Regions from separate parts of the Pseudomonas sp. NFXW11 genome, predicted to be linked through region 2. Evidence: predicted binding sites of a transcription regulator. Region 2 holds the regulator's gene; each other region holds the start of a gene.
The links. Region 2 encodes FliA, which starts transcription of late flagellar genes. Its sites were predicted from a motif close to CTAAAGTTTNNNNNNNNNNNGCCGNTAA; they were not measured.
Positions count from the first base shown of each region.

Region 1: a site for FliA is predicted at 1,256-1,283, ahead of J4P02_RS03510 (methyl-accepting chemotaxis protein). Genes of this name have one in related genera too.
Region 3: a site for FliA is predicted at 1,004-1,031, ahead of motA (flagellar motor stator protein MotA). Genes of this name have one in related genera too.
Region 4: a site for FliA is predicted at 1,391-1,418, ahead of J4P02_RS14195 (methyl-accepting chemotaxis protein). Genes of this name have one in related genera too.

Region 1 covers NZ_JAGEKI010000002.1:67,561-69,761, forward strand. The annotation lists gene J4P02_RS03500 (NorM family multidrug efflux MATE transporter) at 1-126, opposite strand, end outside; gene J4P02_RS03505 (LysR substrate-binding domain-containing protein) at 284-1,204, shown strand; gene J4P02_RS03510 (methyl-accepting chemotaxis protein) at 1,399-2,201, shown strand, end outside.
Region 2 covers NZ_JAGEKI010000004.1:208,676-210,876, forward strand. The annotation lists gene fleN (flagellar synthesis regulator FleN) at 1-610, shown strand, start outside; gene fliA (RNA polymerase sigma factor FliA) at 607-1,347, shown strand; gene J4P02_RS08845 (chemotaxis response regulator CheY) at 1,511-1,882, shown strand; gene J4P02_RS08850 (protein phosphatase CheZ) at 1,913-2,201, shown strand, end outside.
Region 3 covers NZ_JAGEKI010000003.1:199,263-201,463, forward strand. The annotation lists gene motB (flagellar motor protein MotB) at 1-80, opposite strand, end outside; gene motA (flagellar motor stator protein MotA) at 84-935, opposite strand; gene J4P02_RS06685 (HDOD domain-containing protein) at 1,102-2,201, shown strand, end outside.
Region 4 covers NZ_JAGEKI010000008.1:61,769-63,969, forward strand. The annotation lists gene J4P02_RS14195 (methyl-accepting chemotaxis protein) at 1-1,280, opposite strand, end outside; gene J4P02_RS14200 (transporter) at 1,553-2,201, shown strand, end outside.

The DNA of each region.
Region 1 (2,201 bases), on a different contig from region 2:
GGGGCTGAGGCGGGCCATCATCAGGGTGTCGGTCAGGACCATCAGCATATGGGCCAGCTGCGAGGCGATCAGCGGCCCTGCCAGCCGCAGGATGGCCCAGAGTTCGGTACGTGCTGGATGCTGCATGGTCATCAGGCTCGGTTATGGCGAAGGGGGGGAAAGTGCTGATTCTCGGCGCTTCTGCTGCATAGCACAAAGAGATAAAAATACTTGCTGGCATGATAAAAACTCATGTGAAGCGCTTTCTGGTAGCGTGGCGCGATGCCGTTGTCGGAGCACCTCCATGTCTCGCCGTTTGCCTCCCCTGTATGCCTTGCGCGCCTTTGAAGCCGCCGCCCGACACAGTTCGTTCACCCGTGCCGGTGAAGAGCTGTCCATTACCCAGAGCGCGGTCAGCCGGCATATCCGCACCCTGGAAGAACATTTCTCCTGCCGCCTGTTCCAGCGCAGCGGGCGCAACCTGCAACTGACCGAGGCCGCGCGCTTGCTGTTGCCGGGCATTCGCGAAGGCTTCGGCGCCCTGGAGCGGGCCTGCAACACCTTGCTGGCCGAAGACGGCATTCTGCGCATGAAAGCGCCCTCGACTCTGACCATGCGCTGGCTGCTGGCGCGCCTGAGCCGCTTTCGCCATTTGCAGCCGGGCAACGAGGTGCAGCTCACCAGTGCCTGGATGGATGTGGACTCGGTGGACTTCAACCAGGAACCCTTCGATTGCGCGGTGCTGCTGAGCAACGGTCATTTCCCGCCGGACTGGGAAGCCAGCCTGCTGTTTCCCGAGCTGCTGATACCGGTGGGGGCGCCGAACCTGCTCAATGACCAGCCCTGGGATGTGGCGCGGCTGGCCGCCACCGAGCTGTTGCACCCAACCCCGGACCGTCGCGACTGGCGCAGTTGGCTGGAACATATGGGGCTGGCGGAGCAGGTTTCGCTCAAGGGCGGCCAGGTGTTCGACACCCTGGAGCTGGGGATGATCGCGGCAGCCCGGGGTTATGGGGTGTCCATGGGCGATCTGCTGATGGTGGCCGAAGATGTGGCCCAGGGTCGCTTGAGCCTGCCCTGGCCGACGGCGGTGGCCAGCGGCCTGGACTACTACCTGGTCTGGCCCAGGACCCGGCCCGGCGGCGAGCGGTTGCGACGCCTCAGCGATTTTCTCCAGGGCGAGGTCCGCGCCATGCAATTGCCCGAGGTAGAGCGCCTCGGCTGAAACGTTGCAGCGCTCGGGGGAACAAGGCCGGGAAGATATCCTTGTAGATCGCTCAAGTATTCCTGGATGCCGCCGAATCCTGTGGTATGGAACCAGCGTTCAGGAAGGTCCTAACTCTCTAAAAATACACAGAAAAATTGTCGCCGAGCGTGCAGCTTGATCAGGATGATCCGCCTTCTCGGCCAGGAGCCATCATGTCCCAACCCCGTGCCCGGATAGCCTCCCAGCTAGGGCTTGCCCTTGCCCTGGTACTCGCCCTGGTGATCAGTGGCAGCACCCTGTTCGCCCTGCGTTCACTGGACTCGGCGAACCTCGATACCCGCGAAGAGCACCTGGCCAGCGAAGCACGCTTGCTCGCCGACCAGCTCAGCACCTTTCACGGCAGCCTGCGCGAGAGCACCCAGCGCCTCAGCGGCCTGTTCGAAAACCGTTTCAGCAGTGGCCTGAGCCTGCATCCGGAACAGCCGGTGAGCGTGGCCGGGGTGCAGACCCCAGGCCTGCACCTGGGCACGGTGGTGCTCAACAACAACTTCGAGGAAGTGGACGAGTTCAAGCAGATGACGGCCGGGGTCGCGACCCTGTTCGTGCGCAGTGGCGATGATTTCATTCGGGTCAGCACCTCCCTGAGCAAGCAGGATGGCAGCCGGGCCATCGGCACTTTGCTCGATCATGCCCATCCGGCTTACCAGAAACTCATGGCCGGGCAGGGTTATGTCGGCCGCGCGCTGCTGTTCGAACGGCTGTACATGACCCAGTACACCCCGGTGCTGGATCGCAGCGGCAAGGTGATTGCGGTGCTGTTCGTCGGTTTCGACTACACCGATGCGCAGAACGCCCAGTTCGACAATCTCAAGCGTTTCCGCATCGGCCACAGCGGTTCCCTGGCCTTGCTGGATGAGCAGGGCAAGTGGCTGGTGCCGCCGGCCGGGGTGCAGGACCTGGATCAGGCCAAGGAACGCTTGGCCGCTGCAGTCCGGGAGCCTGGCAAGGGCCGCTT
Region 2 (2,201 bases):
CGATGTGCTGCTCCAGGGGCCTGGCGGCATCCGCATCGTACCGGCCGCTTCCGGCACCCAGAGCATGGTGCACCTGAGTCCTGCCCAGCATGCCGGCCTGATCCAGGCCTTCAGCGATATCGGCGACAATCTCGATGTGCTGGTGATCGACACCGCTGCGGGTATTGGTGACTCGGTAGTCAGTTTCGTCCGCGCGGCCCAGGAAGTGCTGCTGGTGGTGTGCGACGAGCCGACCTCGATCACCGATGCCTACGCCCTGATCAAGCTGCTCAACCGCGACTACGGCATGAACCGTTTCCGGGTCCTGGCCAACATGGCCCAGAGCCCCCAGGAAGGGCGCAACCTGTTTGCAAAATTGACCAAGGTCACTGATCGCTTCCTGGACGTGGCCTTACAATACGTCGGCGCAGTTCCCTACGATGAAAGCGTGCGCAAGGCCGTGCAAAAGCAGCGTGCGGTCTATGAAGCCTTTCCTCGTTCGAAGTGTGCATTGGCGTTCAAGGCCATCGCGCAGAAAGTCGATACCTGGCCATTGCCGGCGAACCCTCGCGGGCATCTGGAATTCTTTGTCGAGCGGCTAGTGCATCAAACAGCGGGACCGGTGCTATGACTGCCAGTGGCTACAACCTCTACAAGAAGTCCGCACGTGACAGCCAGTACGAACTGATCGAGCGCTACGCGCCACTGGTCAAGCGTATTGCCTATCACCTGCTGGCGCGGTTGCCGGCCAGCGTCCAGGTGGAAGACCTGATTCAGGCCGGGATGATCGGTTTGCTCGAAGTGTCGACCAAGTACGACGCGAGCAAGGGGGCGAGCTTCGAGACTTACGCGGGTATCCGTATCCGCGGGGCGATGCTCGACGAGGTTCGCAAAGGCGACTGGGCACCCCGTTCGGTACACCGAAATACCCGCATGGTCAGTGATGCCATCCGCACAATTGAAGCTAAAACCGGTCGTGACGCTAAAGATCACGAGGTTGCGGCCGAACTTCAATTGAGTCTCGACGATTATTACGGGATTCTGAACGACACCCTGGGCAGCCGCCTGTTCAGTTTCGACGACCTGTTGCAGGACGGCGAACACGAAGGGCTGCACGAGGATGGCGCCAGTGCTCATCTCGAACCGTCACGGGACCTGGAAGACGAACGTTTCCAGGCGGCCCTGGCGGATGCGATTGCCAATTTGCCGGAGCGCGAGCGACTGGTGTTGGCGCTGTACTACGACGAAGAGCTGAACCTCAAGGAAATCGGTGAGGTCCTGGGGGTCAGCGAATCGCGGGTCAGCCAGTTACACAGCCAGTGCGCAGCCCGCTTGCGGGGGCGTTTGGGGGAGTGGCGAGCGCGCTGACAGGCAGTGTGGGGACACTGCGAACAGGGCTGGTGCGGCAAGCTGCGCCGGTCTTGCGGTATGTGCTCCATGCAGTCGTTGCGTGTTATGCCGGATTGATTGAATGGCGTGTTCAGGTACTGAATGCGTTTAAGACTGCTTGGAGGTCGAATTGGACAAGAACATGAAAATCCTCATCGTTGATGACTTCTCAACGATGCGGCGGATCATAAAAAACCTGTTGCGTGATCTGGGTTTCACCAACACGGTCGAGGCCGACGATGGCACTACCGCCATTCCGGTACTCAACAGCGGAAGCATCGACTTTCTGGTAACGGACTGGAACATGCCGGGTATGACCGGTATCGACCTGCTGCGCCACGTGCGCGCCGATGAAAAGCTCAAGCACCTGCCGGTGCTGATGGTGACCGCGGAAGCCAAGCGCGAGCAGATCATCGAAGCTGCCCAGGCCGGGGTTAACGGCTATGTGGTCAAACCATTCACGGCCCAGGCGTTGAAAGAGAAGATCGAGAAAATCTTCGAACGCATCGGTTGAGGTGCGTAGCCATTCCGCCACGGGGGAGCTATGGAGCATAAAGAATCTTCACTGGACGACTTTGAGTCGACCCTGAAAAAACATGCACTGGAGCTGGTCGAGAGCCTGGAAAAGGGCCAATTCGGCGAAGCTGTGCAACTGATCCATGAACTCAATCAGACCCGTGACCGCGGCCTGTATCAGGAAGTGGGCAAGCTTACCCGCGAGCTGCATAGCGCGATCGTCAATTTCCAGATTGACCCGCACATGCCGCAAGCCGAGGAAGTCTCACAGATCACGGATGCCACCGAGCGCCTGTCCTATGTGGTCCGGCTTACGG
Region 3 (2,201 bases), on a different contig from region 2:
GCGATCTTCCATGCGCCCCCGTGGTGTCCGCCGCCAAAGCGCTTGACGCGCTTGATGATAATCGGCTGATTATTTTCCATGACTTAGCGACCGCGAACCGCTTGTTCCAGCTCGGCGAAGCTAGGACGGTGCGACGGGTACAGAACCTTGCGCCCGAACTCCACCGCCAACGACGGCGGCATGCCGGAAGCCGAGGCCACCAGGGAAGCCTTGATGGCTTCGTAGACGTTGAGCTCTTCCTTGGCATCGTGGGCCAGGGAGTTGGCCAGCGGGCCGAAGAAGCCGTAGGCCGCGAGAATACCGAAGAAGGTACCTACCAGCGCCGCACCTACGTGCAGGCCGATGGACTTCTGGTCGCCGTCGCCCAGGGACGCCATGGTCACCACAATCCCCAGTACCGCCGCGACGATACCGAAGCCGGGCATGCCGTCGGCGATCCCGGTCACTGCGTGAGACGGGTGCTCGAGTTCTTCCTTGAGGCTCAGCAGCTCCATGTCGAACAAGCCTTCCAGTTCGTGGGGGGCCATGTTGCCGGAGGACATGATGCGCAGGTAATCACACACGAACGCGGTCATGCGTTCATCCTTGAGCACTGCCGGGTACTTGGCGAAGATCGGGCTGGCGGCTGCGTCTTCGATGTCCCCTTCGATGGCCATCATGCCTTCGCGACGGCTCTTGTTGAGGATCTCGTAGATCAGGCCCAGCACTTCCAAATAGAAGGTGTGGGTAAAACGCGAGCTGAACATGCCCAGGGACTTCTTGATGACGTGCATCGTCATGTAGCCCGGGTTCGCCTGGAGAAATGCACCGAAGGCCGCACCGCCGATGATCAGAACCTCGAAAGGCTGGATCAGCGCTGCGATTTTGCCGTGGGAGAGCACGTATCCGCCGAGCACGCTCGCGAATACGACGATGATGCCGATTATTTTAGCCATAGTAGGAGGAGTACTTATTGAGTCGGGTTCAAGGTCATATTCGGAAGTTCTTAAAACTCTTCTTCTACTTATCGGCAAAACTGCGCCAGACTATAGCCAGTTAAGGCGAAAAGCCAGTTTGGCCCGCTCTGGGCGTGTTCACAGCAGACGATGATTACGCCCAGCCATGTCTAATGAAACCAGCGTTCCACATTCCCCGCCCAGCTCTCTGGATGCCTGGGTAAGGCTTCTCAATGGCGTGCGCTTGCCGGTGCCCCAGGGCAGCCATGATCGGGTCTGCCGAGCCATTGCCAACAATAGAAGTTCGCTGCGCGATATCGTCGATCTGATGCAGGACAGCCCGGCGCTGGCCTTGAGCCTGATCCGCGAAGCCAACCGACACACCCATGGCAGCATGAGCGAGCCCGCGGAGAACCTCGAAGTCGCGGTCAACCGTCTCGGCCTCAAGCGCACCGAGGAACTGCTGGAACAACTGCCGACCCTGCCCGAAGAACAGATTCCCCAGGCGCTGCGCCAGTTTCAAATGATCAGCCAGCACGCCAGCCAGCAAGCCAGCGGCTTCTTCGCCGGGCGCCTGGCCCGGCTCTGGCAAGACATCCACTGGGGCAGCCTGCTGTTTCTCTCGCCGTTGTGGGCCATGGCCCTGGTCTACCCCAAGCTGCTGGAAGAATGGGAGCTGCGGGTCATCTATAAGCACGAGTCGGCTCGGGAAGTCGAACTGCAGCTGTTCGGCGTGCGCCTGATGGAAATGTGCCAGGCCCTGGTGCAGGCCTGGCATCTGCCGATCTGGGTCCAGCAGGGCTATCGCCTGTTGACCCAGGAACAGCACCTGCTGGCCAAGGTCATGCTGATCGCTCGCGACCACCACAACCCGCTGCGCCAGCAACAGCGCCTGGATGCCGAACCGGACCTGCGACGCTGGCTGAACCAGCCCGCCAACACCGTGCTCCTGGCCAACGGCCTGGCACTGGCGGCACAGCATTCCTGGAACAACGCCCACGGCCGCCGCTGGCAGAACCTCACGGCGCTGTACCTGCAACTCCCCCTGGCCGAGGTTCAGCAACAGCTGCACCAGCAAGCCGCGCAAAGCGCCCGCAACGACGCCCAGCCCGACCTCTGGCACCCGGCCCAGGCCCTGCTCTGGCCCTGGGACGCACGCCGCCTGCACCCTGGCGAGCAACCGGCCCACCCACCCACGGCGGAACAACTGGCCAAGTGGCGCAAGCTCTGCAGCGAACTGCTGCTGGAGCCCAGCCCCTTCACCAA
Region 4 (2,201 bases), on a different contig from region 2:
ATCTCGATGATCGACGCCGCTGTGCGCTGGGCCAGGCTGCGCACTTCATCGGCGACCACGGCGAAACCGCGCCCGGCCTCGCCGGCCCGGGCCGCTTCGATGGCAGCGTTGAGGGCCAGCAGGTTGGTCTGCTCGGCAATCCCCTGGATCACTTCCAGGACCTTGCCAATGCGCCCGCTGTCGGTTTCCAGCTGACGGATCACCGAAGCGGTGTTGGCAATCTCGCCGCGCATCTGGGTGATGCTGTGGATGGTGCTCTGCATCACCTGCTCGCCCTGCTGCGCCGACTGATCGGCATCGTCGGCGGCACGTGCGGCATCGGCGGCATGGCGCGCCACTTCCTGGGCCGTGGCGGACATCTCGTTCATCGCCGTGGCCACCTGGTCGGTGCGGCTGAACTGCTCGTTGGTGCCCTGGGACATCAGGGTGGCAATGGAATTGAGCTCGCCACTGGAACTGTCCAGCGCCGAGGCACTGCGCTGCAGGCTGCTGAAGGTCTGGGCGAGGAAATCCCGCAGGGTGTTGGCGGCGGCGGCCAACCGGCCCAGTTCATCCTCACGGGTGCTGGCCACGCGCTCGGCGAACTGACCACGGCTGAGCTGGGCCACATAGTCGATCAACTGGCGGATCGGCTGCACCAGGCTGCGGTTGACCAGCCACAGGCTGAGCAGGCCAATCAGCAGGCCGGAGGCGAGCATTACCGTGATCCCCAGCCACACCGTACGGTCGGCCGCGGCGCTGATATCGCGGGACTGCTGCTCGCTGTGCTTGCGCAACTCGATCACCAGTTCGCTCATCTGCTCGCTGGTGGCCCGGTCCACGCCCTTGACCGCGGCATCGCCGGCAGCCGGATCGGCGCCCTGCGCCACATAGGCATCACGGCCCGTCTGGTAGGCCGCGCCAAGCTGGCGGTGCTCTTGCGCCAGGCGCTGCACCCGGCTCTTCAGGCTCGAGTCCAGGCCTGGAGCCTGGGCCAGTTGGCCAAGAATGTTCTGCACATCCCGCTGCCGATCCTCGAACAGCTGCCAGTACTTGTTCAGGTCCTGGGGCTGTTTGCCCCGCAGCAGCACGTTCTTCCACTCCTGCACCTGGCTCTTGAACTGCAGGTTGGCCTCGTCGATCAGTTGCGAGCTCTGCAACGGGCCGTCGATCAATGCGCGGTAGCTCTGTACGCCAGAAGACAGGAAGTGGAAAGACGCCAGGGCGATCAACAGCATCGCAAACAGGCTACCGCTCAGCAGGGCAAGAATTTGCGCTCTCAGGGATTTTTGCAAAAACATCGAGAAGATCTCATGGCAGGAATAAGGCAGGCCGGCAAAAGGCATGCATGGGTCCGAACATCCCTGTCAGGAGCATTCGAAGTGGCTCGAATGCAGATTGCATGTGAGCGTGATCGGCACTGGCGGCCCATTCTTGAGCGCCGCCGACCACCGGTACACCGTCAAAAATTGTGCACTTTTAAACGTCACAAAAATGTCAAAAAGCCTTGCCATGATGAGGCCCAGGTGAACCTGCGAAAGCCCCGCCAGGCACTGCCCTCCTGCGAGACTCCATGAACCACAGCATCGACCAGAGTCACCGTGACGCCGACCTGTTCGGCCTGCTCTACGGCTTCGCCTTTCGTCCCGGCGAACGCGGCCGCGAACTGGATTCGGCCAAGGCCCTGCACGCCCTGCAACAGCCACAAGCCAGCAACGACGAGTTTCTCTGGCTGCACCTGAACCTGGCCCACGCCGCCTGCGAACGCTGGATGCAGGCCCACCTGCAATTGCCCGAGGAATTCTTCGAGGCCCTGCACGAAGGCTCGCGTTCGACCCGCATCGAACACGTCGACTCGGCGCTGCTGGCGGTGGTCAACGACGTGGTGTTCAACTTCAGCAGCATGGTCTCCTCGGACATCTCCACCCTGTGGGTCTGCGTGCGTAGCAACCTGATCGTCAGCGCCCGCCTGCAACCCCTGCACTCGGTGGACAAACTGCGCTCCTCGGTCAAGGCCGGCGAACGTTTTCGCTCGCCCCTGGAACTGCTGGTGCACCTGCTGCGCGACCAGGGCGAAGTGCTGACCCAGATCGTGCGCAAGACCAGCCTCAGCGTCGACCAGATCGAAGACCAGTTGCTGGCCGCCCGAGTGTCCACCAACCGCGCCGAACTGGGGGCCATGCGCCGGGTGCTGGTGCGCCTGCAACGCCTGCTGGCCCTGG